One region of the Lactiplantibacillus sp. 30.2.29 genome, then DNA from elsewhere that is predicted to be linked to it. Evidence: predicted binding sites of a transcription regulator. Region 1 holds the regulator's gene; each other region holds the start of a gene.
The links. The regulator NrdR, encoded in region 1, represses ribonucleotide reductase genes. The targets are predictions, from matches to a motif close to ACACNATATATNGTGT.
Positions count from the first base shown of each region.

Region 2: KGF65_RS07260 (deoxynucleoside kinase) is a predicted target of NrdR. The motif match lies at 5,337-5,352, and genes of this name have one in related genera.
Region 3: KGF65_RS05420 (deoxynucleoside kinase) is a predicted target of NrdR. The motif match lies at 9,411-9,426, and genes of this name have one in related genera.

Region 1 covers NZ_JAGYGU010000017.1:1,693-12,700, forward strand. The annotation lists gene thrS (threonine--tRNA ligase) at 1-1,659, opposite strand, end outside; gene dnaI (primosomal protein DnaI) at 1,992-2,927, opposite strand; gene KGF65_RS10440 (replication initiation and membrane attachment family protein) at 2,931-4,367, opposite strand; gene nrdR (transcriptional regulator NrdR) at 4,389-4,904, opposite strand; gene coaE (dephospho-CoA kinase) at 4,944-5,537, opposite strand; gene mutM (DNA-formamidopyrimidine glycosylase) at 5,547-6,371, opposite strand; gene polA (DNA polymerase I) at 6,383-9,031, opposite strand; gene KGF65_RS10465 (Bax inhibitor-1/YccA family protein) at 10,193-10,909, opposite strand.
Region 2 covers NZ_JAGYGU010000010.1:95,626-106,633, reverse strand. The annotation lists gene KGF65_RS07285 (ABC transporter ATP-binding protein) at 1-685, shown strand, start outside; gene KGF65_RS07280 (carbohydrate ABC transporter permease) at 660-1,625, shown strand; partial or broken gene KGF65_RS07275 (carbohydrate ABC transporter permease) at 1,625-2,466, shown strand; gene KGF65_RS07270 (ABC transporter substrate-binding protein) at 2,463-3,827, shown strand; gene KGF65_RS07265 (glycerophosphodiester phosphodiesterase family protein) at 3,848-4,534, shown strand; gene KGF65_RS07260 (deoxynucleoside kinase) at 4,665-5,312, opposite strand; partial or broken gene mscL (large-conductance mechanosensitive channel protein MscL) at 5,417-5,801, opposite strand; gene KGF65_RS07250 (YhgE/Pip domain-containing protein) at 6,224-9,178, opposite strand; gene KGF65_RS07245 (sigma factor-like helix-turn-helix DNA-binding protein) at 9,562-11,008, shown strand, end outside.
Region 3 covers NZ_JAGYGU010000007.1:52,268-63,275, reverse strand. The annotation lists gene KGF65_RS05460 (LCP family protein) at 293-1,330, opposite strand; gene KGF65_RS05455 (phosphatase PAP2 family protein) at 1,593-2,255, shown strand; gene KGF65_RS05450 (alpha/beta hydrolase) at 2,429-3,226, opposite strand; gene KGF65_RS05445 (GNAT family N-acetyltransferase) at 3,289-3,834, shown strand; gene KGF65_RS05440 (Rrf2 family transcriptional regulator) at 3,846-4,370, shown strand; gene alsS (acetolactate synthase AlsS) at 4,556-6,238, shown strand; lysine riboswitch at 6,297-6,478, shown strand; gene KGF65_RS05430 (amino acid permease) at 6,623-8,074, shown strand; gene KGF65_RS05425 (D-alanyl-D-alanine carboxypeptidase family protein) at 8,285-9,058, shown strand; gene KGF65_RS05420 (deoxynucleoside kinase) at 9,478-10,113, shown strand; gene serS (serine--tRNA ligase) at 10,398-11,008, shown strand, end outside.

The DNA of each region.
Region 1 (11,008 bases):
TTGCTTAGGTGCTAACCAAGTTGGGAAGGCACCCTTGTACATTTCAGTCAAGTAAGCCACGAAACGTTCCATCGTTGAAACTAAGCCACGGTGAATCATCACTGGACGGTGTTCTTCACCATCAGCACCGACATACTTCAAATCGAAGCGTTCTGGTAACAAGAAGTCCAATTGAATCGTGGATAAGGTTTCTTCACCACCAAGGGCCGTCTTCGTTTGAACGTCCAACTTAGGACCGTAGAATGCGGCTTCCCCTTCAGCTTCGAAGTAATCCAAGCCCATGTCATCCATGGCAGATTTCAACATCTTTTGGCTCCGTTCCCACATTGCATCGTCATCGAAGTACTTTTCAGTATTTTCAGGGTCACGATAGCTTAAACGGAAGCGGTAGTCAGAAATATCGAAGTCTTCGTATACTTCAACCATCAAACTCAAGATCTTCTTGAATTCTTCCTCAATTTGATCCAACGCAACGAATGTGTGACCATCGTTCAAGGTCATTTCACGAACCCGTGATAACCCAGTCAAGGCCCCAGATTTTTCGTAACGGTGCATCATCCCAAGTTCGGCGATCCGCAATGGTAATTCACGGTATGAGCGAATGTGATGGTTGTAAATTTGAATATGTGATGGGCAGTTCATTGGCCGTAATTCCAATTGTTCGCCGTCACCCATGTCCATTGGTGGGAACATGTCCTCACGGTAGTGGTCCCAGTGACCAGATTGCTTGTAAACGTCTAAGTTAGCAAGCACTGGTGTGTAAACGTGTTGGTAGCCGTTAGCAACTTCCTTGTCGATGATGTAACGTTCGATTTGACGACGAATCGTGGCACCATTTGGCATCCAGTAAGGTAACCCGTTGCCGACCTTAGGATCAACGAAGAATAAGTCTAATTCGTTACCAATGACCCGGTGATCGCGTTCGCGTGCTTCTTGACGCCGCTTTAAGTCAGCATCCAAGTCTTTTTGCTTCAAGAAAGCCGTCCCGTAGATCCGTTGTAACATTGGATTGCTGGACTTGCCTTGCCAGTATGCACCGGCAACGGACAATAACTTGAAGACTTTGACTTTACCAGTTGAGGCTAATTGGGCACCATCTGATAAATCAACGAAATCGCCTTGCTTGTAAACCACGACTTGACCATCGTTTTCAGCAGCCCGTTCGTTAACTAAGTCTTGTTGATAAGGATTGTCGCCAACTAATGCGAGCGCATCTGCCTTCGACAAAACTTCGCGTTCAATTGGTAAGTCTTGCTTGATGATTGCAGCCATCTTATCACTGATTGCTTCCAAATCATCTTCGCTTACTTGCTTACCATCTTCGTCTGGGTTGTCGGTATCAAAGAAGAAACCGTTGGCATTCCCTTCACCACTCCCAAAATGAATACTTGGGAAGAGTTGCTTGACCGCGTTAGCCAATACTTGGGCAGCCGTTTGCCGTAAGACATTCAGGCCGTCTTCGCTATCAGCAGCGATAATTTCGATACTACCATCGGTTGTCAGTGGTTGGCGGTAGTCCACGATCTGATCGTTGAACTTACCAGCAACCGACCGTTTAGCCAATGAAGGACTAATTGACTTAGCAATTGCTTCCGTCGTTACGCCGGCATCAAATTGCTTTACAGCACCATCTGGGAACTTAACATTAATACTTGCCATATACTTGACACTCTCCTTAAAATTTACCCACTCACCAAAACACCGCGCCGGGACGACAAAAAAGTCCCTAATGCCAGACTGAACTAGCATTAGGGACGTCATTGACGTGGTTCCACCCGATTTTTCAGTACCACAAAAGATACTGACTCATTAGCGCTAATAACGGAAGCGTTCCGGCTCAATTGAGCATGTTCACAAAAGTGGTATCTTCATAAATCCGGTCCAAGACTTCCAGAACAAGGTCTTGGTCTCTGTGAGCCATGATAAACGAAGCGTGTCTTTTGCATCTGTTTTCATTAAACCACTTTTAACTTAAAAGTCAACTCTTGATTTTAACCATCTGGATTCAAGCGCCGATTGCGACCGACCATTTCGATCTCACTGGAGAGGTAGCGCACCCGTTGCATGATTCGCTGGGCTTTGACTGGTTCCTCATCACCCTTTTGCGAAATCGTTAAGTAACCGTCCTGTAATTCTTGCATTGAAAAGTTCGATGAAAAACAGGTTGGTAACTCTTCTTGCATCCGGTACTCTAAAATCACCCCAAGCACGTCATCGCGAATCCAAGTGGACGACGCGTCGGCGCCAATATCATCGATCATCAAAATTGGCGCCCGTTTAATCGCATCGACCTTATCAGCAGACGTATTGTTGCTGATGGACCGCTTCATTTCGACCGCAAAGCTTGGAAAATGAATCAATGTCGTATTGAAGCCGCGGGCGGCCAGTTCATTCGCCATCCCACCGAGCAGATAAGTCTTGCCGACGCCAAACGACCCATATAGGTAAAGGCCGCGATGGAACCGCTTTGGGGCTTGCGTATAAGCGTCAATAAAGTCCAGCGCTGCCACCAGTGCCGTCGCGCGGTCGCCGTCTTGATCATACGACTTTAAATCGGCCGTTTGAATGCTTTTGGGCATGCTGATCGACCGGACCCGTTGTTGTAGCGCTCGGGCTGCCTGTTGTTCTTGTAATTGCGGCGTTGGTTGATAAGCAATGTCGATCAGATGATTACTCATCACCAATGTCGGCTGATAGCCCGGTGCCTGCGTCGGTTCATGCCGGGCGAGCTTGCGTTTTTCTTCGCAAAATTCATATAATTTGGCACCAGAGCGTTCCAAAGCATCCGCAGATAATTCATCCTGGTGAGCGGCTAAAAACTGACGAACATCTGGATCATGATACACGGTCGTCATTAACGCCTCATAGCGATGATTCAAGTTTTTGCGATTCATTAACGTCCGGAGTGTTTCTGAGATATTCTCCATGCTTTAGTCCTCCTTTTCTGAATTTGTCTCGAGCTTGGCGAGTCGTGCCGCTAATTGTTGACGTTGTTCTGCCGACAGTTGCTTGTTGGGCTTGTCCGACTGAGCTTCGCCAGTTTGTTGTTTCTGGGCCCATTTTGGCATCACTTCTTTGCGGGTTGGCCGGGCATTCGACTTACGCCGCGGTGTCGAGGTCTTCGGCCGCTGACGTTGCTTCAAGTAGGCCAGCGCCGCTTCTGGCGTGTTGACGCCATGTTGTTGCCAGTCATTGGCAACCGTCTCGATCAAACTCCGATTGAGCGCAGCCAACTCCCTGTTTTGGAGCAAGTAATAAATGACGATGTTGATGACCGAGTTCGGTAACACGCCCCTACTGATCAAATCATGGACCAGCCGATTTTCACCACTTGTCACAAAGCCGTGCTTTTCCTGCTTCACCGCCGCCAAAAAATCGTACGGCGCGGCCTGCTTCGCAACATCGACCAATTGTTGTTCGTCCTTAGAGAGTCGTGCCGTTGAAGCTGGCTGCCGGGTTGCCTTACTAGAATTGGCCGCCGTAGTGGTTGGTTTAGTCGACTTATCGGCCGGTGCTTCATTTGTCGTCGTCCGAGTTGGCGCAGTTGGCCGCTCATACCGGCGTGCAATTAACAGTTTCAACTGATTCTCGTCAAATTGTCCAGTCGTCAAACTGGCAACTTCACTGATCAGCTTGGCCATCTCAATCTCACTGATGCCGTAAACCCGGCTTTCCGTAACGATAAGTTGGCGCGAACTAGCCACTTGTTTCAAGTCAACGTAGTTTTGCTTCAAGATTTGACCTAATAATTGCCAATCGAAGTCATCATCACTGAGTACTGGTGATTGATCTTCAGCCGGTTCATTGGCAGCCAGCTGTGCCCGCACCTGCTGGACAGGGCGTGGCGTGGTCGTGACTCTATGACCATCAACGTGAAATACCTCGAGGATATTAGCCGTCACGTCCTTCGCCGCCGTCAGATCCACCGGTTGCGTGGCAAAATCACTAGCCAGCTGTTGGTAGCGTAATTCCCCAACGGTATCGAGCAGCAAAACGCTTAACAGGTCATCTGCAAAGAATTGTAAGGCTAGTTGCGGTGCCTGCAAGCGATAAATATACAAAGTGCCGAGCTCATCTTGTTGGTAATAACTCCGTAACAGCCCCGTCGCCTCTAGTTTACGACGTGCTGCCAATACGGTCGGTAAATCGGCGTTCAAAATTCCTAGCAATTCCGCATGACTACGACGATTACTCAGTTCGTTTTCACTGCTTTGTAAGCTTCGCAGCGCGGCATACAAACTATATGCCAGTGGCCCAATTAGTGGTAAATACAGCTCCGCTAAGACTGCTTGCTGGGCGGCGCTCAACGCTGGGGCTTGTGGGACCACCAGTCCTGATTTGGGCGTCAATGGTTCTTCATTTGGCATCTTGTTCACCATTCTTTTGACCTAATCCTTTTTACGTTTTGGCGCGTGCTCGGTCTTCGCTGACGGTTTCGCCAACTTGACCTTGTCACGTTCCATCATATCTTGGAGTTCGTTCAAGAACACGTGCATATCCTTGAATTGGCGATAAACACTAGCGAAGCGAATATAAGAGATTTCATCAATATCCGCGAGTTGTTCCATCACGTACTCACCGATCACCTGGCTGGAAATTTCATTTTCACCCAGCGACCGGACTTTATTTTCAACATCATCAACGACCCCAGTCATGGTTTCCATGCTGACTGGGCGTTTTTCGGCGGAGCGAATAATCCCTCGTAAGACCTTCTCACGATTGAATTCTTCACGGGCACCATTTTTCTTGATCACTAATAACGGGGTCGCTTCGACCCGTTCAAACGTCGTAAATCGGAAACCACAGTTTTCGCATTCCCGCCGACGCCGGATGACGCGACCGTCATCAGTCGGTCGACTGTCAACCACACGGGAGCCATTATGATGACAATGTGGACATTGCATAGCTTTCACACCCCTTGTAACAAGTCACAATTATTTTTATTAAACAGTCATAGTTTCTAGCCATTTTAACACGGCGGCTTCAGTTTTATCAACGGTTGAACCGTTATCAATCACCACGTCCGCCCACGCGGCCTTTTGCGCCAATGGCAGCTGACTCGCAATCCGTGCCTGGGCCGCTTGCTTTGACAGCTGGTTGCGCGCCATCAAGCGTTTTAGTACGATGGCCGGTGGTGCAGTCACGACGACAACCTGGTCACAGACATTCTGCCAGCCACTCTCATAGAGTAACGGCACGTCTAGAATAATCGCCGTTGGATTCGACTGGCCTGCCGCAACGATGGCTTCAAACATCGCATATTGAATCGGCAAACTGGTGATGGCCGTCAAATCCTGCAAGGCGGCCGAATCATTAAAAACTAACTGACCAAGCCATGGGCGATTGAGTGAACCATCCGCCAATAATGCGTCCGGCCCAAACTTAGCTGCGATTTTCTGCGTCGTGGGTTGTCCTGGTCCTTCGACCGCCCAGGCGATTTTGTCAGCATCCACGATAGGTAAATACTGCGCTAATAACTTAGAAACGGTTGATTTTCCAGTCGCAATTCCACCGGTCAACCCGATTAATTTCGTCACGGTGATCACCTACAATCGTTGTTCAAGGGGACAGAAATGTGTCCCACGCTGCGCGACCTTGATCTTCTCAATCATCGTGCCACACCGCTCACAAGGTTCGCCTTCACGACCATAGACATGCAGGTGATTCTGAAATTGACCGGCCTCACCAAACGCCGTTGAGAACGAGTGTACCGTCGTTCCGTGTCCTTTGATGGCTAATGCCATTTCGGTAATAATATTGTCGCGCAACGTTGCAATTTCATCGGCTGTCAGCGAATTAGCTGGCCGCATCGGATGAATCTTGCTCATCCACAACGTTTCATCCGCATAAATATTGCCGATGCCCGCAATCTTACTCTGGTCCAGTAAGAGCGGCTTGATCATTTTCTTGGAATGTTCAAGCGTCGCAGTCAGATAAGCCAAGGTCAGTTGGTCAGCGACCGGCTCCGGGCCAATTGTGCGTAGTCCAGCCACCGATAGTTCCTCACCAGTCGGCACCAACGTCATCCGCCCAAATTTACGGGTATCGTTATACAGCAAGTCCCGGTCATCCGTTAAATGAAAGACGACGTGCGTATGCTTATCGCGCGCTTCACCACGCGGAACGACGTTGTACTTACCTTCCATGCGTAGGTGTGACACCATCGTTAAACCGTTACTAAATCGGAACAATAAATATTTGCCACGCCGGTCAATGGTTTGAATCGTCTGATTGATCAGCCGTTGTTTGAATAAAGCCACGTCATTATTGATGATTTTGGGCCAATAGACGTCAATATCAGCGATCGTGGCACCCTTAACGAGCCGATTCAACCCACGACGAACCGTTTCAACTTCTGGTAATTCAGGCATGGTGGTTCCCCCTATTTTGCATCGTACCAAGTATCACCGTAGTGACTCTCGACCTTCAACGGTACGGCTAACTTCACGGCGGAATCCATCACGCTTGGTACTAATTTTTCTAAAACTGGAATCTCTTCCTTTGGTGCTTCAAAAATCAATTCATCATGAACTTGTAAAAGCATGGTTGCTTTCAAACCAGCTTTTTTCAACTCGGCTTGCATCTTGATCATCGCAATTTTGATAATATCGGCCGCACTACCTTGAATTGGCGTGTTCATGGCCGTCCGTTCGGCAAACGAGCGTTGGTTGAAACTCTTCGAATTAATGTCTGGCAAATAGCGACGACGATGAGAAATTGTCTCAACGTAGCCTTGTTCCTTTGCCGATTTGACAATATCATCCATGTACTGCTTGACACCTGGATATTCCTTGAAGTAAGCGTCAATAAAGCTGCGCGCTTGCTTACGACTGATACCAATATTTTGTGACAAGCCATAGTCACTGATGCCGTAAACGATACCGAAGTTGACCGCTTTGGCTTGCCGACGAATATTAGGTGTCACGTCTTCAGCAGATTTCAAATTAAAGATTCGCATCGCCGTGGCAGCATGAATGTCGTCGCCTTCCTTAAAGGCCGCTTGCATGTTCTCATCACCGGTAATATGGGCGAGCACCCGCAATTCAATTTGCGAATAATCAGATGAAAAAATCTGCCAACCGTCATGACTCGGAACAAACGCTTGCCGAATCTTACGCCCTTCTTCAAGCCGAACAGGAATATTTTGCAAGTTCGGGTCAACTGAGGACAAGCGGCCTGTTTGCGTCAACGTTTGAAGATAACGCGTGTGCACTTTTTGGTCTGTGGAATGAATGGCATCCAGCAAGCCCACCACGTAGGTTGATTGAATCTTTGAAATTTGACGATACTGCAAGATATTCGCGACGATTGGTGCTTCTGGTGCTAATTTTTCCAACACGTCGACGGCGGTTGAGTAACCGGTCTTCGTCTTTTTAATGACTGGTAACTTCATTTCTTCAAATAAAATGTGACCCAATTGCTTGGGTGAATTGATATTGAACTCTTCACCGGCTTCTTGATAGATGGTCTGTTCGATCTCACTCAGGCGTTCCGTAAACTGACTACCCATCGCCTTCAAGCGACTGCTATCAACGGTAATGCCGGCAATTTCCATCTGAGCGAGCACCGTCGCCATTGGTTTTTCGATATCATCGTAGAGTTGGGCCTGCTCATTATCCGCGAGTTCTTTCAACAAGCGTGGTTTCAAATCAGCAATTGCCGCTAATTTTCGTGCCAAATGACTGAAGAACACGTCATCATCCTCAGGAATCGCACGTTTGACACCCTTGCCGTAGACGGTCTCGTCACTTGGCAAGTCAGTGTAGCCGTGTTGTTCCGCCAGACTACCAAGGTCGTTGCTGTTATCATTGGTGTCTAGTAAATATGAAACGAGCAATAGGTCAAAATCAACTTTACCAAGCTGGATGCCCAAACGGTTCAGCCCAACCATCGTTCGTTTCATATCAAAAACGTCCTTGGTCAGCGTATCGCTAGTCAAAAGCTCGCTGACTGCGGGTTGCATCAACAATTCAACATCACGACTAATATACCAATGGCCATCCGCACCAATCGCAAAACCAGCGAAGGCGGAGGTGTGGTAGTTTGGTGTCGGCATTTCAAGATAGAAGTCGACATTGGTCGTAAATTGTTGTAATTCATCCAAATTGTCTTTGGTCAAAACAGTGTATTCGATTGGTGTCGCTGGTTCGTCAGATTGCAGATGCAACTTCTTCAAAAATGACTGAAAATCCATCGTTTGATAGAATGCGGCCAACTGGTCCAAATCAGGGCCATTATAAGTCAAATCCGATAACTGAACCTCAATCGGTGCATCCCGCTTGATGGTTGCGAGCACCTTGGCTTGAGCCGCCTGTTCGCGGTCCTCAATCAGATGTTCCTTCATCTTGCTGGCCTTCATCGCATCGATGTTTTCATAGATACCTTCCATCGACCCGTATTGTTTCAGCAATTTCAGCGCTGTCTTCTCGCCGACCTTGGTCACACCAGGATAATTATCTGAAGTATCACCCGTTAGCCCCTTCATATCAATGATTTGTGCCGGCGTGATGCCTAATTTTTCTGTAACGTGTTCTGGGGTGTAGCGTTCAACTTCTGAAACCCCTTTAACGGTCACTGCCACCGTCGTCCGTTCCGTCGTCAACTGGGTCAAATCACGATCACCAGTAACGATCGTCGTCGTATAGCCCGCTTGATCAGCCTGCCCAGCCAGCGTCCCGATAATATCATCGGCTTCATAATCTTTTAATTCATAATGTTTAATGCCATAAGCGTCTAATAATTGCTTAATATATGGCATCTGCTCAGAGAACTCACTTGGGGTCTTGGCGCGACCGCCCTTATAGTTATCATACATGGCGGTTCTAAACGTAGTCTTACCCGCATCAAAAGCCACCAGCATATCGGTGGGGTCCACGGCCTTGATCATGTGGTCAAGCATGGTATTAAAGCCATAAATAGCGTTTGTATGCAAGCCATCCGGATTTACGAACCGTTCCAGTTGGTTATGCAAGGCAAAGAACGCCCGAAACGCCACACTGTTACCATCAATCAGTAATAATTTTTTTGCCATTGGTTTGCTCCCCGTCTCTTAATTTTAAGTTATCGATATCATGCAATGCTCATCAGTGTTATCAGTCATTTTGCACCGAACTGATTTTGCGACCAGTATGTGGTCCACTAACAAGTGGTTTACCCTTATAATTGTACCAAACAATCACCTAAAACGGGAGTTCGGCCCACTGAAAACCCGGTAAATCATAGATTTTCTGTTTGTTAGTGAGCTGGCCGCCTTTGACTTTGAACATTGACACGCATTGTGTGTTATGAATCATGATTAAAACGTGCCATTTTCTAAGTTCAAGTGCTGCCAGCTGGGACCCGCTGGAAACAGTGCGAGTTACCGTAAACTTGCTGTAGTAGATGCTTCCTACACCGGCTTCCAGGCATTCTGTGCAATGGCCGGAACGTGGTGGACACAGATTTAAGCCGACAGCCCACGTCTTAAATACTGGTCTTTCACTAACCAAGCCAAAAACGCTTGCTAAGTGAGATTTCACCACTGGGCCTTGCCCAGAATGCCTTCCAGCCGGGATAGTAGTCGAAAGGCGGACATGTGCGGACCCAACTTTAAATGAACTGCTCGTCGATTCTTAGTAAATAGTCATTTTGGTAATGAACTTTAAGATTTGTTTCGGGTAAAGGCTATCATACTCACGTTCCAATCATAGGAGTCGGTAGCATTACTGAATATTGTCAGAACTTTTTCTACTCGTATAAGACGACAAAGCCTAAGTCCAAACGAAGGGGAATTCTATGCACTAACTTCAAGGATAGTGTCTCTAAAATTAGTGCACATTCTTGAAACCATCATACTCAGCATTGAAATTAGATAAGTCTTTAAGCTCAATAAACCATCATCTATGCTGATTTCAAAAGTTTACCCGAAGGTCCAGCTACTGAATAATCGATGGTCAATTGCACCAAAAAAAGGTGACCGTTCATCCGCCATTCGAGCGGGGTCCCGACCTCCGCTGACGAACAACAATCCAACTAGCACGTTTCAATCAGCTTTTATGCTAAATAATAACTAGCACGACGCATATTGACGCATGTTTCAATAATTATGCATCACAACTCATAACCACCAGCTGGCCCATATCGGCATACTAACGAAAAGACACCCTAACCGAACGGGCTAGCGTGTCTAATTTGAAGTTTATTCTGTTAATGATTAGTCGCGGCTTGAGCCACCGAAGATTTGGACGAAGTATAAGAACAAGTTAACGAAATCCAAATAAAGTTGTAAGGCTCCGGTAACGGCTAAACCAGTAGATGAAACTTGGTCACCATATTGTAAATACATGTCCCGCATCCGATTAGCATCCCACATGGATAAACCGGCGAAAATCAAGACACCGATGTATGAGAAGATATAACTAATCATGGCGCTTTGTAAGAACATGTTAACGATGGAAGCCACAAACAAACCGATTAATGCGGCAATCAGATGACTACCGATCCGTGAAATATCACGCTTAGTGGTCGTCCCAATGACAGCCATCGTGGCGAAAACTGCACCAGCAGCAACGAAGGCCCCGGTAATCACCGCACCCGTGTATAAGGATAAGATGATCGACATTTCGACCCCAAAGACCACTGAGAACAGCATCAGCAAGGTAAAACTCATTGCTGGATTACGCGTTGCATTGGCTTGAATCCCGCCAATCATGACGAACATGCTAACAATGAAAATAACCAGCGCCATGATTGGATGAGCATTGAAGGCAGCGTAAATTTGTGCCTGGAACATGGTCATTGATAAGTAAACGGTCGAGGCTGAAACCAACACAGCAACCGTCATGAACCCATACATTTTTGTTAAGAAACTACGGAGCCCAACTTGCGTATTAATGGTCCGTGGTTGTGGGTCATTTTGAAAATTGTTCATAGAATCCCTCTTTCACCTAAAATTGACTACTCGTTACGTTTCCCGAGTTAAGATTAAAATTGAGTTAGTGAATCGTTACTAACGCATACAGCGCTAGCA
Region 2 (11,008 bases), on a different contig from region 1:
GGTGGCCCTGGCGCGTGCAATTGCCAGTGATTCTAAGATTTGTTTGATGGACGAGCCGCTCTCCAATTTGGATGCCCAACTGCGCGTTCGGATGCGTGCTGAGATTCGTGAATTACAGCGAAAGCTAGGCCTGACTTTGATTTACGTGACCCATGACCAGACTGAAGCGATGACGATGGCTGACCACGTGATGGTCTTAAATGACCACCATGTCCAACAAATCGATACGCCATTAGATATCTACAATCATCCGGCCAACCATTTTGTGGCGCAATTCTTTGGGACGCCCCAAATCAATTTGTTAACCGCAACTACGATGTCGAGCAAAGCAACCCGTGAATTACAAGTGGCGGAAGGGTTCCAAGTCACTTTAGAACGGCCAATCACCGTCGGCACGTACACGGTCGGGATTCGGCCTAATCAACTGGTCGCGACCCCAGTTGCCGCAAATGAAGGTAATGCGACCGTCGTGAACGTGGAAGCTTTAGGTGAGACGACGATCATTGAAGCGATGGCCGACAATGGCAAAGCCCTGCGAATCGTTCAAGCTGGACAAGTTCAACTACCACTAGATCAGCGCATTGCGGTCACAGTCAGTGGTAAAGTCTTTATCTTTGATGAACACGAACAATTAATTGCAGAAGAAGGGGGTGCAACCAGTGATCAATTCGTTTCCGTCCATTAAGCGACGTCCTAAACCGGGACTGTCACCAGAGTCCAACGACCAGGCACAGGCCCAACCGGTCAGCTTTGAGCTCAAGCGCAACGATAAGTATTATGCATGGCTGTTTTTAGGCCCATCACTGTTGTTACTCAGCATCTTCGTCTTTTATCCGATGTTACGGACCTTTTATCTCAGCCTCTTTTTGACCAATTCATTTGGGGAACCGACCGTGTTCGTCGGGCTCCAAAATTACATTCATTTGTTGCGTACGAAGAGTTACTTGGCCAGTTTGCAGGCCACCGGACTCTACGTCGTTGGTGTGACGGTCTTTACCTTGATTGGTGGCTTATTGTTAGCGGCCGTCGCCAACCAAAAAGTGCGGGGTATCGAGTTCTTTCGGACGATTTTTACATCGACAATGGGGGTCTCGGTCTCGGTCTCAGCCATTTTCTGGTTATTCATGTTTAATCCGTCAATTGGGGTTCTCAACAAAGTGGCACTTTGGCTGCATTTACCGGCCGTTAATTGGCTGACGGAGCCACATTGGGCGATGGTCGCTGTCATCATGACCAGCGTCTGGATGCACCTGGGCTTTACTTTTTTGATTTTCTTTGGTGCGCTTCAATCAGTGCCCAAGACGTTATATGATGCTGCAGATGTGGCTGGTACGAATCGACGTTACCAGTTCCTGCACATTACGCTACCGATGATTTCGCCAACGCTATTCTTCGTGGCCGTGATCACATTGATTTCAGCCTTCAAAAGTTTTGGCTTGATTGATTTGATGACTGCTGGTGGCCCAACCAACGCGACGAATTTACTCGTGTATCGTATTTATCAAGATGCCTTCGTGGACGGTAATTACGCCTTAGCAAGTACCGAGTCAATCGTCTTAGCGGTCATCATTGCTGCTATCACGGTGGTTCAATTCAAACTTTTAGCAAAGCGGGTGAACTATTAATGGAAAATACATTAGGCCATCAAGCCATCGTCCGGCGGCGGGTAGCACTAGCTTTAAAATATCTGGTACTCAGCGTGTTAGCCCTGATCATTATCTTGCCCTTTATCTTAGGGCTCTGGACGAGTTTCTTACCAACGACTGCCATCGCCAAAGGGTCGTTGAGCGGGGTGATGTCCTGGCAGAATTACCATGAAGCCTTCACTCAAACGCCAATATTGCGCTATTTGTTCAATAGTTTGGTGATTTCGTTGATCCAGATGTTTGCACACTTATTCTTCGCGTCTATTGCAGCCTACGCCTTTGTGTTCTTGGAATTTAAGTACCGGGATCAGCTCTTCTACGTGGTCCTGGCGACGATGATGCTGCCATTTGAAGCCGAGGTCATTCCTAATTTCCACACCGTCCGTGCCATGCACTTGTTGGACCACTATGCGGTGATGGTAATTCCATTTTTGACCTCCGCATTTGGGATTTTTATGTTGCGGCAAGCGTTCAAACAGATTCCATGGGACTTAAAAGAGGCCGCGGATGTCGATGGTTTATCCCACTGGCAATTTTATCGTAAGGTCGCGCTACCATATTCGCGAATCAGTCTATTGACGTTAGCCGCCTACAGTTTCTTAGGAAGTTGGAACCAATACTTGTGGCCAATGTTGACGACGTTCTCGAATCGTTTACGGCCGGTGCAAGATGGCCTGCGTCAATTGCATTCTGAAGAAACGGCGACTAATTGGGCCTGGTCCAAGCCAGTGCTGCCATCGTCGTCATTCCGACATTAATCGTCCTATTCTGGGGGCAACATTACTTTAAATCTGGATTGAACGAGGGCTCAGTGAAATGATGAAAATGATGCACAAATGGCGGTGGTCCTGGCAATGGGGACTCGGATTAGTTGTTCTGGTACTCGCGCTGGGGGCCTTCGCCTATAATCGCAGTCAGGTGCAAGCCAATACTGGCCGCATCAAAGTCGTCTTTTGGCATGAAATGAAGGGACCCGGCCAAAAGGCAATCGATGCCTATGTCAAAGCCTTTAATCAGCAGCAGTCTAAATATGAAGTGGTCGCTGAATTCGAAGGCGGCTACAACGGCTTCATTCAGAAGATTCTCAATACGCACGGGACCGCGGCATCGCCAGCGTTGTTCCAATCGATGGACATCTCGACGAGTCAGATGTATCATAGTGGTTTTACCACGCCGATGCAAAAGTTCATCGACCGTGATGGCTATGATGCCAGTCAGATTATTCCAGGGGCAAAGGCTATCGTGATGCGTAAGGACCAATTATTAGCGATGCCGTTCAACGCCTCCCAAACTGCCCTCTATTACAACAAAGCGGTGCTGCGGAAGTACGGCATTACACCACCACCTGTCGATCCAACCTATGATGATATCACGCGGGTCGCCAAAGCGATTCATGATAAATCACATGGCGAAGTGAAGGGGATGACCATGGAGGCCTACTCATGGCTCTTCGAACAACTCGTGGCCAATGCAGGCGTTCCAGTCGCTAATCATGATAATGGTCACACCGGTAATGCGACGAAGGTCAACTTTACGAGTCCCGCCGCCATCAATGCCATGAAGTGGGTCAAAGAAAATATTGATTACGGTGACTTCATGAACTTTGGTTCCGGTGGTAATGCGGCCGCCAATGAAGCAGCTTCCTTCTTATCGGGGCACCTTGGGATTTTCATGCAGTCATCAGCGAAGACCGGCCAACTCTATCAAGTCTTGAAGAACGACCTCGGCGTCACATACTTCCCACGGCCAAATGGTCAAAAGGCCAACGGAATTGCTGTTGGGGGAGCAGCGCTGTGGATCGCAAATGACAAGCCTAGTGCTGTTCAAGACGGGGCTTGGGAATTCACCAAGTATTTGACTAGTCCGAAAGTCCAAGCGGATTGGCAGGCCAAGACCGGCTACTTAGCTGTTAATAAGGATGCCAAGGATGAACCAACACTGAAGAAGCTCTTCAAGAAGTCACCAGTGTTGGAAGTCTCTGGGAATCAAATGGCTCGCACCAAACCTAATAATACCAACTCGGGTGTCTTTGTGGACGGATGGGTGCCAGCGCGGACCGCCATTCAAAATGCGATGCAACAAATTTTTGCGGGTCAAGATATTCGTAAATCTTTGCAAACAGCTGAAAATACTTACAATCAAGTGTTAGAATCAAATAACCGTGCAAACGGTCGTCATTAATCGAAAAGAGTTGAAACCACGTGCCAAATATGTCATTAATTTACGGTCATCGCGGCGTGCCCGTGAAGTTTCCAGAGAATTCCTTAGCGGGCTTCGCCTACGCCATTAACCATCATATCGACGGACTCGAATTTGATGTGCATCTGACCAAGGACATGGTGCCCGTCATCATGCACGATGAACGCATCGATCGAACCACAGATGGTGAGGGTGCCATTGCCGATATGACTTTCAAACAGTTACGTTACTTCAAGCTGGCTAACGGAGAACCCGTGCCATCACTGCAAGAGTTTTTGAGCCTCGTCAGTGGTGAGCCGGTACACTTAAACCTAGAGTTCAAGACCGACCGCCACTTCTATCCTGGCATCGAACGGATCGTACTGCGGATGATCAAGCAGACAGATTTAGTCTATCCGGTCGTCTTTTCGTCCTTCAATTTGAAGAGCTTGAAGCGCGCCTATGCCATTGATGCCAGTCAAAAGTACGCCTTTTTGACCTCAGCACATTTGGGTAATCCAGATGAATTTGCCACCCATGAACATTTGGAAGGCGTGCATCTCGAGCATTTCCAACCGGTGAAAGAAGTTGCGGAACGCGTGTGGACCGTTGATGAGCCGGCAGTCATGCAACAATTGTTTGCAGCGGCCGTTAACGCGGTCATTACGAATAATTTTGAGTTGGCGCAACAAGTACGAGCGGCCATGTAAGTGCAGCTCGAAGCGCGACAGGTTAGTTCAAACGCACTTATCAATTATTGATAGTTGTGATTAATTGTCAGCATAAGAAAAGGAGTGGATTTCCATGGCGGAAATCCACTCCTTTTTATCATTCGAAAGCTTAAACACTGGCTGGGTTGCGAATCTTACCCAATTCAGCATCGATTTGTGCGAGTACGGCTTGTTGATTTTCAGGTTTCTCTAAGTCGTATTGTTGTAAGTCGATCTTCATCTTCGGACTCGCATCATATTCGTCATACCACTTGCGGTAGGCGGTCCACATCTTGTAGTAATATGATTCAAGTTCAGGATTGTTATCGAATTGTTCGTAGTCACGACCCCGCTTCTTGATCCGGTAGAGGATCGTATCGAAGTCGGTTTCGGAGTAGACCATCAAGTCCGGCGCCTTTTTAGGCAACTCAGTTAATTCGGTCATCATATTGTCTAATAGTTGCAAGTAAACTTTCAGCTCAGTGTCAGAAATATTACCCTCAGCGTTGTTTTCTTTGGTAAAGAGGGCATCTTCGTAGATGGAGCGGTCGAGAACGTTGTTATCATCGGCCAATGCCTTCTTGATCATTGCAAAGCGCTTGTTGAGGAAATAGATTTGTAATAGGAACCCGTAATTCTTTGGATCCGAATAGTAAAGTGGCAGTACTGAGTTGTCGCCAACCGGTTCGTAAAATGCCTTCGTTCCAAGGTGGTCTGCAATCAGCCCCGTTAACGTGGTTTTGCCGACCCCAATCATTCCTGCTGTTATTATCACCATGATAGCCCCTCTTTATAAAAAATTGCACAATATATTGTATCTCAAAAAAAGTTGGAATACCATATAGACTTTTAATGAAAAATTTGCTTCGGTGCTATTTTGGGCTATTTTTTGGCTTGTTCCTTCAATAAATCACGGATTTCTTCCAAAGTATTGCGCGGAAAGATCGACTTCTTCTTCATCCTCAGTTTCTTCCGGTTCATTTTTAACGACTTTATTAATAATTTTCACCAGAATGAACACAACGATGGCGACGATGAAGAAATTAATGATGGCATTCAAAAATGACCCGTACTTGAAAGTGGCATCACCGATACTGACTTTTAAGTTGGATAAATCGACACGACCTAGGAAAATCCCAATCAACGGATTGATCAAGTTATCGGTCAACGATTTGACGATGGCGGTAAAAGCAGACCCGATAATGACCCCAACGGCCAAGTCAATCACGTTCCCACGAGCAATAAATTCCTTAAATTCTTTAATCATGTGACGAGCGCTCCTTTTTTGTTTAGCTGATAACAGTATAGCCAAAATCAAACGTTGACTCAATTGATATACGAGATGAATTTCGGGGCAATTGGTGGTTAACCACAGCATACGCGGTCGAATTTTGCCCGTACTAACGATTTGTTTCGTTTGGATAGTGACTTAATCTGGTGGACGCTGTGCTTGAGGCGGGGGGTGGATGGGGAGCACAGCCGGCACGTTATCGGTGGCTAGTGACTAGGATTCAAGACTTCGGGAACATGGCACGACAAGCTCGAATCAACCCCAGTATATCGGTTAGTCGCGAAAAGCGTTCAGTTACTGACAAAATCGATACAAAAAACGCCCCAACACAAGTGTGCGAGACGTTTTTAGACAGGTGGTCAATATTAAGCGGTGCACTGACCAATCATCATATTCGGTTAGTGTAGGTCGGGGCCATCGCTTGCTTTAGCTCGCAACCGACGCTGAATATGCGTAGCTAGTTTGCTCTGGGTCGCTTTGAGGGCAGCCGGGTCGTCGAAATCAATTTGTGCGAGCCGTGGGTAACGACGCAGGAAGAACAGCCCAGTAAAAGCAACGAATAGCACCAGAATCAGTGCTAAGATGCCCAGCTCACCAAGCGCGGAATTGCCAGTCATTAAGGTTTGTCGTAATCCGTTAACGCTGTAGCTCATCGGTAACCACGGGTGAATCATCTGGAAAAAGCGGCCGGATAGTTGAATCGGGTAAGTGCCGGCTGAACCGCCGAGCTGCAGGACCAGCAAGACCATGCTGAAGAAGGCACCGGCCTTACCGAAGACGAGGTTCAGCCAGGCGACGATCGTCATGAATAGGAGTGCCGTCAGAATCAGCACCAACCAGGTGGCGAACGGATGAATCGGTGTGAGCGCATCGATTCGCATCATTAACCCAAGCATAATGGTGCTTTCCATCAGTGAAGAGGCCAGCACTAGGATTGCCTTACTGCACCACCATTCGAAGGCGGATTTTGGATGCTTGCGTGGCGTATATAAATCAAACATCATGTTAAAGGCAAGCGCGCCGACGAAGAGCGACACACTTAACATGTAGGGTGCCATGCCAGTCCCGTTGTTGGCAGCCTGATCCGAATCTGAATGAGTCGTCGTCACCGGTTTAGCGATTTGCTGATACGTCAACTTGGACGGGTTGACTTGGCCTTGCTTGGCAGCCGTCCCTAATTTGGTCGCCAAGGTTTGATTGCCGCTTTGAATGGTCTGGTCAGCGGCCGTGACCTGGTTCGCACCGTTGGCAAGTTGTTGCGCGCCACTTGCTAACTGTTGATTACCATTGGCGAGCTGGGTGCTGCCAGTCGTTAAGGTGTTGCCGTTAGCGGCGAGTTGGTTGAGACCATTGCCGACACGTTGCGCCCCGTTAGTAAGTTGGGTAATACCAGTCGTGAGGCCAGGCAATTTAGTCTGAATTGTGCCAAGTCCAGTCGCGATTTGATTGCTGCCGCGGGTGAGCTGGTTGCCTTGGCTACTGAGTTGGGCCGTTCCCGTCGCTAATTGTTGGGTTCCCGCTGCGACTTGACCAGCACCAGCGGCGAGCTGCTGACTGCGTTGGTTAAGTTGGTCGGTGCCTGTGCTTAACGCCTGGAAGCCCTGGGTCAGCTGTGAGCTAGTGGTCGTGAGTCCGGCCGTTCCGCAAGCTAGTTGCGTTGCGCCATTGGCCAGCGTCGTGATGCCGGTCGTGAGCTGTGGCAGGTCGGTCTTGAATTGGGTCAAACCAGTGTTCAGTTGGCTGGCCGCTGTTCCGGCAGTTTGAATGCCGTTAGTCAACCCTTGTGCGCCGGTAGCAAGCTGAGCGACTGAGCCGGCGAGGACCGTCTGCTGCTGATTGATGACGCTGAGGGCGTTAGTAAGGGCGATCGCGTCAACAGTGGGCTGCTTAACTTGTGCGAGTGCAGTCGTCAAACTCGCAAGCGCAGCGTTGATGGCGTCCTGATTGGTTGACTGATCCACCGTCGCTAAAATGGCGGATTTTTGAGTGGAAGTTAGGTTTTGACGATCCGCTGTTGCAGCGACGTTGGCGTGGACCGTTGCACTAGCCTTGATGGCTGCTGACAGGGCGTTGAGTGCGCTGTTAACGGTGGTCAAGTCACTGCCCGTCGCTTGCTTTTGCAAGGCGGTCACAGCTGTGTTGAGCGCTGCCTGGTCGCTGGTCCGGTGTTGCAGCTGATTTTGAAGCTGTTGCAGTCCGGCAGTTAGTGTTTGACTATGTGAATCTAGCGTTTGAAGACCGGTGTTAAGCTGACTAGCGCCATCCGTAAGTGCGGTCGTTGCGCCAGTTAAACGGGTCGTTTGAGCTTGTAACTGGCTGGTGCCACGGCTAAGACTCGTGGCACCAGTATTGACCTGGCTCACACCGTCCACATAGCGATTCAGTCCCGTTCCAAATTGCTGCGTCCCAGTAGCTAATTGCGCCGTGCCATGACTGAATTGCTGAGCACCAGTCGCCACTTGACCGGCACCGTTATTAACCGTGGTGGTGCCGACGTTAACTTGCTGAACGCCGGTGACGTAGCGATTGACGCCCTGATTCAGCACTTGAGCGCCGGTATTAAGTTGATCGAATCCAGTCACCAGCTGATTACTTTTGACGAGTAGTTGCGTCAGTCCAGCGACGACTTGTTGATTACCTGCTTGCAGTTGGTCGACGCCGTTAATATATCGATTTAAACCGATACGCATCGTTTGACTACCTTGTGCCAGTTTCAGTGAACTGGTAGCTAGCGTATCAAGGTGTGTGGCGAGCTGCCGATTGGCCGATGCCAGTTGGGTGCCACCGGTGGCGGGTTTTTGATTAGTCGTCGCAGCGGTTTTGAGACCGCCATCTAGCTGCTTGATAGCTGCAAACATCGTCTTGGCATAGCTGGTCGTAATCGTTTGTGCGACGGATGTCCGAATCGAGCCGACCGCGGAAGTTGCCATTTTACTAGCGACAAAGTTATGGCCAGCGCTCGTGTCATAGTGCAGCACCATCGCCTGTGGGTGCCGATTGAGCAAGGTCGTGGCGTGCTGCGAGAAGTTTTTAGGAATCGTGAGAACCATGTAGTAGCGGCCATTTTTTAATCCGGCTTGGGCTTGGTCTGCCGTCATCGCATGAAATTCCAGCGCATCGGATTGCTTGAGTGTGTGCGTCAGGTCGTGGCCGATACTGAGTCGGTGGCCCTGGTAAGTGACAGCCTGGTCCTGGTTGACAACAGCGACCGGTAAGTGATTGAGCCGTCCGTACGGATCCCACATTGACCGAAGAAATGTGACGGCGTATATCGATGGAATCAACATAATAATTGCCATGACGATCATCATAAATTTGTGGCGCTGCATATAGGCCCATTCTGCTTTAATCATTGTCATTACTCCCCCTTGTGGTGAAAGGTGTCAGGTAACACCGCTGGAAATTCGCCTGTGCACCAATGAGAATAACAGGTTTTAAATGAAGTGCCACATCAGTTTCCCCGCGTGTGAGGCTTATGCCACACTTGGGGCGTAAGTGGGGTGTAAAACGGCGCTGACATTTGGAGATTGTTAGTATGACGAACAGATCACCCATTACAGATGGGAATAGATGGGGTCTATTAAAATTCAAGTATACTTCCGGATATAGTTGGATTAGAAATTGCGGATTTGCTTTCTTGAACATGAGCGTACATTTATAATAAACGCAAGGGTAGGGGAATTGCATTAACGCTGAAGTTATTATTGGCGGATAATCGAAAGGAATGGCTATTGTTATGAAAAATCCAATCATGTGTTGTGCCTTAGCCACTTTAGGGGTAAGTCAGGGGAAAATTGATAAGTTAGATCCCACCACTTGTCACTTTTATGACTTAATCAATGAACAGCACGTTGCATTATTGTGGGAACAATTAGTGGGTCGTAAAAGTGCCCAAGCGGTGAGTCAAATCGAAGCTGCTCAAGTGAACTGGCAGCAAAATCATCCTGATCTGGCTGATTCGCTGTACTTTCTAGCAATCGTGGGCGCAAGTGATAAGTTAATCCGAAGCTTGCAACGAAATGGGGTCAGAACGGTCTCGCAACTAGATGATATGATTAGGCAACAGATGAAGATGCCAACTGATTGGCGGAAAAATCCAATGGAAAATGCCGCCCTCGTTCAAGCCTATCTTGATTGGAAAGTCACCAATCAAGCGGAATTACAGCGGGAGCTTGAAACCAAGCCAGAGGTTGATTTGAGTGTGCGATTAGCGCAAGTTGCAAATCAGCAGCGAACCGCAGCAAAGCTTCAAAAGTGGTTTGGCGTTGAGAAAATTCCGAAGACGTTAATGGCATTTTTAACGTTAGACTTTAAGAAGAAAGACCTCCTAGTGAGTCGTTTGTCAGGGAAGACGTTACAAGAAATTGGTGATGAACATGGGCTGACGCGTGAGCGTGTTCGTCAGATCATTGCCAAAATGGTTCAGCAGCTTCCATTATTTGACGATGTTGAGAAATATCACAAATTAGTATTGACTTATGATATCCAACTCGATCAATTTTTAAACTATACTCAAGGGACTGAGGAAATATATACTTATTTGACTCTTAAGTACAAACGCCCTAAAACGCTGGCGTCATTGGACCAATACTTACTCGCACTGAATAAAGTGGCACCGGATGCTTTAGGGGCCCGATTGAATCAGCACGGAAAATTCATTAATCACGCGAATCAAGTGGTTCCTTTTTCGGCCGCCAATGTGATTGATGAAATTCTGTTTAACAATCGACGGGTCTTTGATAATGATGAAATGGTCGTTCAAATGGAAAGCTTTTTTGAAGCTCATGGTCAAATGCAGGCGACTGCCATTTCGGCTCGTGCGGTACTGGCCCAGATCGAACGTCAAGCACATATTATTCAACGAACGAATGGCTACTTTCGGTACTATGAGTTGGATCTGCACGATATACTGGACTATCTGGACGAGTTGAATGCACTATTTGATGTTGCAGATGGCATTTATGGGATTGATTACTTTTTTGACCACAATCAGTCGCTGATGGCCGAACTAGGGCTGCAAGAAAGTTCTGAGTTAGCTAATTTGTTAAAAGGCTTGGGCTATGAGCGGTTTGAGCGCTTAAATACAATTGTTCGTCAGTCGCAGGTTTACATTGGGGCAATCAAGAATGATACCCAGTGCAAGGAGCAATTTTATCTTGGTGTTTTTTCACAGTTTGACGGGC
Region 3 (11,008 bases), on a different contig from region 1:
TTTGAAATTGCGCAGTGATTTTCTGCGTGAGTTCAAATCGATGTCGGCTTACGTTCCAGCAATTGTCAGCCGGCCCCGGAAGTCGGACTAAGACGATCACCGGCTGACCAATAGCAAACCAACCAACTGGCACGTTTTTATCATGATTAAAGCCCAATCTGTATACGATCTTGTTAGATCATCAACGGGTTGGGCTTTAAACATCATCACCCAGACAATAAAAAGCGCTACTCACATCTCTATAAAGAAATGTGAGTAGCGCTTTTTGAATCGATAATCAGTGTTGATGTGATTAGTTTTGGTTGGCGAACTTTTCACCAGTTTTAGCGGCTTTCAAGTTAAGTGATTTCCGCAGGACGTTGGTGACCCGTTGCTTTTCAGATTGTGAGACAACTTCGAAGGATTGGCCGTCGATCATCTTACCAGTTCCTTGAGCGTGGTCGGAAACGATGTTCTTGGTGGCGCTCCGGTAGTTGGTAACAATGCTGGTCAGGTTACTGAAGGTTAAGTCAGTCCGAGTTTGTTTAGCTAATGAATCGAGGAAGTCTTGTTTCAACAAGTTGGAAGCACTGGTACTTTCACCGAGAATAGCGGTGATCAATTGCCGTTGCCGTTGTTGACGACCGTAGTCACCAAGCGGATCGTCATACCGCATCCGTGAGTAGGCTAAAGCTTTGGCCCCGTTCATGTGTTCCTTTTGACCTTTCGTGAAGGTGTAGCCTTCGTAAGTGAATGTCCGAATTGGGGTGATGTCCACGCCACCGATTTCATTGATGACTTTCTTCATCCCACCCATGTTGATCAGGGCATAGTAGTCAATCGGCACGTTCAACCATTTTTGAATCGTCTTGATAGTGGTCCCAGCACTACCATATGCGTAAGCAGCGTTCAACTTAGTAGGGAAGTCCTGTTCAAATCCTGAAACAGCAACTTCGGAGTCACGCGGCAAACTCATTAAGGTCGTCGTCTTGGTCTTCGGATTGATGGTTGCTAGGATGATCGTATCGGTCCGACCTTTATAGTTCCGGCCAAGCGCCCCGGTATCCGTACCGAGTAACAGAATCGAAACGGGTTTTTTACCATTCAAAACGGCACTGGTATTACGAGATTTCTTGATCCCACTGCTTTTGAATACGGTGTTAGCCGCGTTTTTAGCATTAAAGTAGGTCCGCGCAGCAAACGCGCCGGTTCCGACTAATAGGACGGCAATAATAATTAAAATCGTATTACGAACAGGATGCTTTTTCTTCGGTCCCTTGCCGTTTCCCTGTGAATTGTTTCCCTGCGATTTGTCACGATGCATTTCTGAGCGACTTGGCATGTCTTCCATGAACTCTTCCTCCAATGGTAATAGTTATTCATAGTTTAGCATTTTTTTCACCGGTCGGATACCGAATCCACATAAGAATTAGGATGCAATCCGATGAATTATCAAATTAATCATAACCTTTTTGTTAACAAAACGTGATGAAATTGCGACTTCTTTCTTTTTTTTTAAGGCTCAGCCGTGGATATTAAGGATTCGTTCAGTCGATTAATAGACTATGGTATAATTTTGGTAATTTATATATTAAATGGGGGTTCTTGTTTTGATGATCGATAAGTCGCGTAGTCGGCCGGTCAAGTTTGTCATTGGGGTAATTCTATTTGCCTATCTGAGCTATTTTATTAGTGACGGCGCGATTGGAATTGATTTATTAGATGTGGCCCTGACGTCGCTTGTTCAAATCAGTAATAGTGGGATCTGGACTGTATTTTACAAGCTCATTGCTTGGCTGGCGTCACCGGGAATGGATGTGCTGTGGATATTGATTCTGGCCTTCCTGATGTATGGGTTTAAGTACAAAATTCAAGCATTTTGGGCGCTGGCGTACATGGCGGGGGCGATGATTCTGGGGTTTATCGTTAAGCACCTCGTTGGTCGTGACCGGCCCATCAGCCATCTGGCACAAGATACCGGTTATAGTTTTCCGAGTGGCCACGTGCTGGGGACGTTTGTTCTCGTAAGCGTCATTATCATGCTCGTTGTGCCGGAATTACCAAGTTATCGGGCCGCGATGATTGTCAAATGGGGTAGCGTGGTGTGGCTGTTACTGGTCATTTTCTCGCGGATCTATCTCAACGCCCATTACCCGACTGATACGATCGGTGCGGTCTTGTTGGCATGGAGCTGGAGCCAGGTAATGCAGTGGTTTTACGTCTTTTGGGCGCCGGGCTTACTCAAGTGGCCGTTATTTTATCGCTCCTATTTATAAGGTGTGTTAACGAATTTAATTTTTTGATTTGTTAGTAGTCGCCAATCGAAATCGTTACGTTAATCAACTAAAAAACGTTTGTCCGTTTCAACTGTGAAATCGAGTTGAAATCTTGACAAACGTTTTTTTATCTCTAGATTGTCGTTAAAATAAGAATGCGACCGACTGCCTGATCAGCAACGATTATCCGCCAACCACTCGAGAGCTAACGTCAACCAGTGGGCGACGTGCGGCTGGTCTGCATCTGGTTTCCAAGCAGTTTGCGCATTTGCGAGTGCCAAACCGTGGGGGCCATGCTTAAAGACGTGCAATTCGTATGGAATTTCGGCAGTGGCTAAGGCTGTCGTGTAGGCCAAGGCATTTGCGGCGGGCACGATTGGATCATCGGCCGTCACCCAAATGAAGGTCGGCTGGTTGTCAGCCGTGACGTGTTGTTCCGCTGCTAAGTCATCTGGAGTAGCCGTCCATGTTGCAATCGTGGCGTCATCTTTAGGAAAACCGAGTTTCGGACTAATCACAGGATAGCCTAAAATAACGGACTTGGGTTTGAGCATTGCAGACTCAATATCGAGGGCCGTTGCCACCTTGGTCCGCCAATAATCGTTGTAGAGCGCGACGATGTGGCCGCCGACACTAAAGCCGGCCGGTGTGATCTGGTCAGGATCGATGTGCCATTCGTCCGCGTGTGCGCGCAGTAAGGCCATCGCGCGTCCTAAGTCGAGAACGGGAGCCAATTCCAACGGTTGTTGATCACCGAGGAGGGTGTATTCTAAGTAAAAGGCCTGATAGCCGTGACCCGCAAACGCCATCGCGAGACTTTCGGCCTGGGCTGTTGGAATATGCGTGTAAGACCCACCCGGAACAATAATGATTGCTGGTAAGGTCGTTTGGTGCGCGTTAGCATCCGGTTGATGCAAATAACCGGTCAATTGCGCGCTCGATGCGGTTAATTTTTGTGTTATAACTTGCATGCAATCACCTCAATTTGATATGGTTAACATAACTATTATAACGCAAGTCAGGTGGAACAGATATGGGCATGGTTACGGTTACGGCACGAGGCGAAGCACTCACGCTACGACCATTTACGTTAGCAGATACCGCGGATTACTATGAATTGGTTCGTGACCCGCGGATTGCGGCGTCGGCGGGCTTTGCACCGGCGCACAGTCTAACGGAGGCCGAATTTTTGTTAAAGCAACAAGCAAAGCTCCCACAGATCTTTGCAATTGAACTAGAGGCGACCCAGCACGTCATTGGAAGTGTTGGGCTATATGAACGGATGACCAATACTGGTGAGCCAGCCGCTAAGGAAATGGATTTAGGGTACATGCTAAACGCGCAGTATTGGCAGCGGGGCATCATGACCGCCGCGGTAGCACGCATCTTGAAATACGGATTTGAAACGTTACAGTTGCGGCGCATTACCGCCAGTTGTTTAGCCAATAATCCGGCATCCAAACAAATTCTGTTGCATGCTAATTTTCGCCAGTATGATTCGGTTCGACATCCGGAGTACGCCCCGTTTGGCCCTGGACAGACTGAATTATTTTATGACTGTGTCGCATTAAACGTTTAGGAGATGGGTAGATGCAACTCGCAAAATCATTTGAACAGGCGGCTTGTGTGCTCGTACTACTAGCGACACAGCAGCCGGAGATTCCGTTAACAGCGGACGTGCTTCACGAACGAATCGGCGGTTCTGCGTCGTATATTCGCAAAATCATTCGCAAATTGGTCGTTGCTGGACTAGTTACCTCAACTAGTGGTAACAACGGGGGTGTCCACCTGGCACGACCAGCTGAAGAGATTTCAATTACTGACGTGGTCGCGGCCATCGAGGGGACGCTGCAGACCTTTCCGAACTACGGCTATTTTGACCAAGTTTTCAAGGACGTGGAACCAGTCGCCCATGAAGGGACTAAGGTCGTTAATCAAATCTTTTCGCAAGCTGACCAGTTATGGCTGAACTTTTTGGCCCAACAAAAATTGGCAACGCTCATCAAGGAATTGTTAGCCGTCCAGCAGATACCGGTCCTAGATTGGACCAACTATTCTGATGACAAAATGGCGCAATTAAACGGATTGTTAGCGCGGATGCGAACGAACAAGTGAGCCATCCTACAAACTTAAGAAATTTTGAGAGCGGTTTCCCTCGGTAAATCAATGTTGACGCGCTTTTAGTATTTGGATTTGATTTTCGATCAGATATACTTTATTTCACAAGGCGGAAATTACTGTTATTAAGGCATTAATTATGGTATTCTAACAATGAATTTCACAAGATAGAGGAGATCAACATGGCTGATAAAAAGTACTATGGGGCCGACGCAATCGTCGATAGCCTTGTAAACCACGATGTTAAGTATGTATTTGGGATTCCCGGTGCCAAGATCGACCGGGTGTTTGAACGCTTAGAACATCCCGTTAACCCTAAGAGTCCGCGGTTGATCGTAACACGCCACGAACAAAACGCTGCTTTTATTGCGGCTGGAATTGGCCGAATCACGGGTAAACCCGGGGTCGTTATGACCACTTCTGGTCCTGGTGCTAGTAATTTAGCAACCGGCTTAGTGACTGCCACCGCTGAAGGGGACCCGGTCCTCGCGATTTCTGGGCAAGTTCAACGGGCCGACTTGTTACGTTTGACTCACCAGAGTATGAATAACGCGGCGCTGTTCAAGCCAATCACTAAGTACAGTGCTGAAGTCCAAGAACCTGAAAACATTTCTGAAGTGTTAGCAAATGCCTATCAGGAAGCCACGGCGGCTAAGCAGGGTGCTAGCTTCGTCAGTGTGCCACAAGACGTGACGGACTCAATCGTTCGGACGCCAGTCATCACACCGATTCAAGCACCAAAATTAGGACCTGCTAGTCCAGTTGAAGCCACGTTACTGGCACAAAAGATCAAAGCAGCCAAGTTACCCGTCTTATTAGTTGGGATGCGTGCTTCCTCACCAGAAGTCACTAAAGCGATTCGCAACCTCGTGACGGCCGCAAACTTACCAGTTGTCGAAACGTTCCAAGCAGCCGGTGTGATTTCACGTGATTTGGAAGCCAACCATTTCTTTGGTCGGGTCGGGTTATTCCGGAACCAACCAGGGGACATGTTATTGAAGAAGTCTGACTTGGTCATTGCGGTGGGTTATGACCCAATCGAATATGAACCACGTAACTGGAATGCAGAAGGTAAGGCCCGCATCGTGGTGATTGACGCCATGCGCGCGGAACTTGATCATAACTTCCAACCAGAGACGGAATTGATTGGAGACATCGCGCAGACCTTAGACTTCTTGTTACCATACATGAAGGGTTATAACATCAGTGATGATGCTCAATCATATTTGAGTGAATTACAAGAACGCCTGCAAACGCGGGACTTTGTACCTAATATTGATAAGCAGTCTAAGCTAAATCATCCGCTATCAGTCATCGCAGCTTTGCAACAACGGGTCAGCGATGAGATGACGGTCACTGTTGATGTCGGGAGCCACTACATTTGGATGGCGCGGCATTTCCGGAGCTATGAACCACGCCACTTACTGTTCAGTAACGGGATGCAGACTTTGGGTGTCGCCCTACCATGGGCGATTGCCGCAGCGCTAGTTCGGCCAAACACCCAGATTGTTTCCGTTTCGGGTGATGGGGGCTTTTTGTTCTCCGCTCAGGAACTTGAAACGGCCGTGCGCTTGAAGCAGAATATCGTGCACTTGATTTGGAACGATGGTACCTACGACATGGTGAAGTTCCAAGAAGAGATGAAGTACGGTGAAGATGCGGCCGTGCACTTTGGCCCAGTCGACTTTGTCAAGTATGCTGAAAGCTTTGGTGCCACCGGTTTACGGGTCAACCAACCTGCTGACCTAGAAAAGGTGCTCGATCAAGCTTTTGCCACGGATGGTCCAGTCGTTGTGGACATTCCAATCGACTACTCTGACAACAAGGCTTTAGGTAAGACGATGTTGCCAGATCAATTTTATTAAAATTAACGATTAAGACAGGTTGTCAAATGAGGACTGGTCGGATATAATGGTTGAGTATATCGAAAGAAGAGGACGCGGTTAACAATAGTAACTGACTAGAAGTGGGTCATCACTAGTGAAGGTCAGTGAACGGGGCAACCGCCGAAATAGATGAATCTATGACCGATTCATCTGTTGGGCCTTGGTTGAATAAATCAAGGACTGTCGCAGCTAGAATAGTTGCGGGGCGCTATCGACGATGAAATCAGCAATTATGTCAATCAATCTGATTAAAGTCTTTTTGCGCACGTTTTCGCGTTGCAAGAAGGCTTTTTATTTTGGTTGTGCTAAACCTGAATCGGTGTGAACACTTTTAGATATAAATCGATTTTTGGAGGTTCTGCAATGGCAGAAGAACAACATCAGGATGTGCACCGGTCCTTAAAGACCCGGCACTTATCCATGATTGCACTAGGTGGTAGTATCGGGACTGGCCTGTTTGTGGCATCTGGTTCTGCAATTTCAACGGCCGGGCCAGGCGGGGCGCTACTGGCGTACGTCGGCATCGGTATCATGGTCTACTTTTTAATGACGAGTCTGGGTGAGATGGCAACGTACTTGCCAGTCGCCGGGTCGTTCTCAACGTATGCAACCAAGTTTGTCGACCCAGCGCTGGGATTTGCGATGGGCTGGAATTATTGGTTCAACTGGGCGATTACGCTGGCGGTCGATATCAGTACGGCGGCAATCGTCATGCAATTCTGGTTGCCGACCGTGCCCGGCTGGGTCTTCAGTCTGATTGCCTTAGTCTTGATTTTTACGATCAACGCTTTGTCGGTGCGGTCGTTTGGCGAGACGGAATACTGGCTTTCACTGATCAAAGTCGTGACGGTCCTGGTCTTCTTGGTCATCGGGGTGTTGACGATCGTCGGCATCATGGGTGGTCACGCAACGGGCCTCAGCAACTTCTCGTATAAAAAGGCGCCATTCGTGGGTGGAATTCCGACGATCCTCAGCGTATTTGTTGTCGCTGGTTTTTCATTCCAGGGGACGGAATTGATTGGGATTACCGCGGGCGAATCCGCAACGCCGGAGAAAAGTATTCCGAAGGCCATCAAACAAGTCTTCTGGCGAATCTTATTGTTCTACATTTTGGCCATCTTTGTGATTGCGGCCATTATTCCTTATACGTCTAAGGACTTGCTGGGTTCATCAGCGAGTGATATTGCGATCAGTCCGTTTACCTTAGTCTTCAAACGGGCCGGGTTGGCAGCGGCTGCCAGTGTCATGAACGCGGTGATTTTGACCTCCGTCTTGTCAGCGGCCAATTCAGGGATGTATGCGTCGACGCGGATGCTGTACTCCTTGTCATTACAAGGCTACGCGCCAAAGACGTTTGGTCGGGTCAACCGGCGTGGGATTCCCATCATGGCATTATTAGGAACCACGGTCATTGGTCTCTTGACGTTCCTATCGAGCCTGTTCGGTCAACGAATCTACATCTTCTTGGTGTCCGCAAGTGGATTGACCGGCTTCATCGCTTGGCTAGGAATCGCCATCTCACATTTGCGGTTCCGGCGGGCGTTTGTCAAGCAGGGCCATCAGCTCAGTGAGTTGCGTTACCATGCTAAGTGGTTCCCATTTGGGCCATGGTTCGCATTTATCCTCTGCTTGGTCGTCATTATTGGCCAAGACTTGCATTCGTTTGCGACACTGGACTGGCAAGCCATCGGGGTCACTTACATGAGTATCCCATTATTTATTGTGTTATATGTCTACTACAAGATTCGTTATCATACCAAGATGATTCCGTTGGATAAGGTTGACTTAACCCGCCATCATCATGGTAAAGATTAACTCGTATTTAGAATGTGCTTAACTCGCAGTTGGAGTTAGGTGCATTTTTTTAAACGGGGAGTCAGCTAGCAATCAACTCAGCTATGACTGTGCGAGTGCTGATGAATGGTTAAATGAAAAAATCATTAAAAATTATCAAATATCGACTGGAAAACAAGTTTTAAATCCGTCCCCTATGCTAAGCTAGGACAGAGAAAGGCAGCGAGAGAAATGTGGAAGCGTAATTTAGTAAGAGGTTTAGCATTAGTAACGTTAGTCGGCGTCTTGAGTGGTTGTGGCGCTAACAGCCAGTCGAGTGTGTCAAAATCATCAAGCAGTTCGGCGAAAACGACCAAGACGCAGACCAAACGGCAACGACTGATCAGTGAATTGCCAAAGGGCGTCAAGTCGACGGATGCTGATCTGGTCGTCGTCAACAAGTGGAACAAGCGCTCAGAAATGAGTTTCAGTAAGTCGAGTGTCAATGGAATCGATGTCCGGACGTCAATCGTCAAGCCACTGGAAGCTTTCATGGCTGGCGCTAAGAAGGCCGGGTACCCGGCAACCATCGTTTCTGGTTACCGGTCCGTTGCCTATCAAAAAGAGGTTTGGAGTCAATCGATTCAAACCTATGAGAACGAGGGCAAGTCGGCCAAAGAAGCCTTGAAGCTGACGAAAGAATACGTGGCGGTACCACGTGGTAGTGAGCATGAGACTGGCTTAGCTGCGGATATCATGAACACGCATTGGTATAACACGCATGGCAATCAGTTGCTCTCTTCATCAGACAAGAACAAAGGGCAACAATGGTTAATCAAGCACGCCCCAGACTACGGTTTCGTACTACGCTTTACGAAGAGCGGGACCAAGTCAACGGGGATTGATTATGAATCATGGCATTTCCGCTACGTCGGCAAAAAGAGTGCCCAATTCATGACCAAGCACAACCTGACCTTGGAACAATACGTGAGCCTGTTAAAGGCACGTGAAAAGGCGGCTAAGTAATACTTAGCTTAGGAACATGACTGACGCGATATAAACGGGGTTACGCCCCTAAGTCGCGGATGTTCTTGATCAGCAAATTGAGTAGGTGTCTCCAATCTGGGGGATGCCTTTTTTAGTGGGCATGAAGTTACGAATTACGCTAGTCATCATCTAGCATGAAATTAAAACGTGATAGCTGTTTGGCTTGTGCTTGTCGGTCGCTACAGCCAGGAAGCCAATCGCATGGTGGCGGAACGGCCGCTTTTGACCTTGAAAACCAGCACGCTTTAATCATGCACTCAAGACAAATTAAGCCAAACTAAGTTTTTTATGGAATTGACTCACCAGATATTGCATTTTAGGACTTGGGTGCGTACAATATGTAGTGTTGCTTTTAAAGATAATCAAAATTTTGACGTGACTAAAAGGAGAGACGCCCCATGCTTGTAATGTCAGGAACAATCGGTGCCGGCAAGACGAGTTTAACGCAATTAGTAGCCCAACATTTCGGCTCCAAAGCGTTTTACGAATCAGTTGATGATAATCCCATTTTGCCGTTATTTTATAAGGACCCTAAGAAGTATGCGTTCTTATTACAAATCTACTTTTTAAATAAACGGTTGGATAGTATCAAATCAGCGTTTGCCAACGACTTGGACGTCTTGGACCGCTCAATCTTCGAAGATTCATTATTGTTCCATTTAAACGGGGATTTGGGACGGGCGACCAACACCGAAGTTGACATTTACGACTCGCTATTGAATAACATGATGCAAGAATTGCCTGAAGCTGAGCATCAGAAGAGCCCAGACTTGTTGATTCACATCAATATTTCGTTCGATACGATGCTCAAGCGAATTCAAAAGCGGGGCCGCTCATATGAACAAATCGACCAAGATCCAGACCTATACCAATACTATCAAACGTTGAACGAACGGTATACGGACTGGTACGCTAACTATGACCACAGCCCTAAGATGCAAATCGATGGCGACCAATTAGATTTCGTTGCGGACCCGAGTGCTCGTCAGGAAGTCATTCGCTTGATTGATGAAAAGGTTAAGAGTCTCGGCTAGTTGCCTTTTGGACATCAATGATTTATAGTAGACAGTGAATAGTAAACACGGCGCGTTTTAAGTAGACGTTCAGAGAACCGGTGGGTGGTGTGAACCGGCAGTCGAAACTCCGGCGCGACAATGTGGGCAGGTAATACTGCACGGCACGGCCGTTATCCGTTTAAGGGTGGGATTAACAAATAATCCTGAACTTGGGTGGTACCGCGAATCGCAGTCTCTTCGTCCCAATATGGGAGGAGAGACTGTTTTTATTTACAACTAATTTCTACAAAGGAGACGTCGTTATGTTAGATGTTAAAATGATTCGGCAAAATGCCGATTTTGTCAAAGAACAACTTGGTCATCGGGGCGTTGCTGCTAGTGATATCGATGACTTGTTAGCTGCGGACGAACAACGCCGTGAATTGATTGCGAAGAGTGAACAACTCAAGTCTACTCGGAACAAGGTCTCAGGTGAGATTTCAGAAAAGAAGCGCAATAAAGAAGATGCCAGTGCTGAAATTGCTGAAATGCAAAAGGTTAGTGCGGATGTTAAAGACTTGGATGAACAACGCCGGACGATCGACGCGCAAGTCCAAGACATGGCAGCTCATTTACCAAACGTGCCTCATCCAGACGTGCTGGTCAGCTTGAAGGAAGAAGACGCGGTTGAATTACGTCGGATCGGGACGCCACGGAAGTTCGACTTCACACCAAAAGCCCACTGGGACATCGGTGAAGATTTAGGTATCTTGGACTTCGAACGGGGCGCCAAAGTCTCAGGAAGTCGGTTCTTATACTACATTGGTGATGGGGCCAAACTTGAACGGGCCGTCTACAACTTCTTCTTGGACCAACATGAAGCAGAAGGCTATACCGAAGTCTTACCACCATACATGGTGACGGATGAATCAAT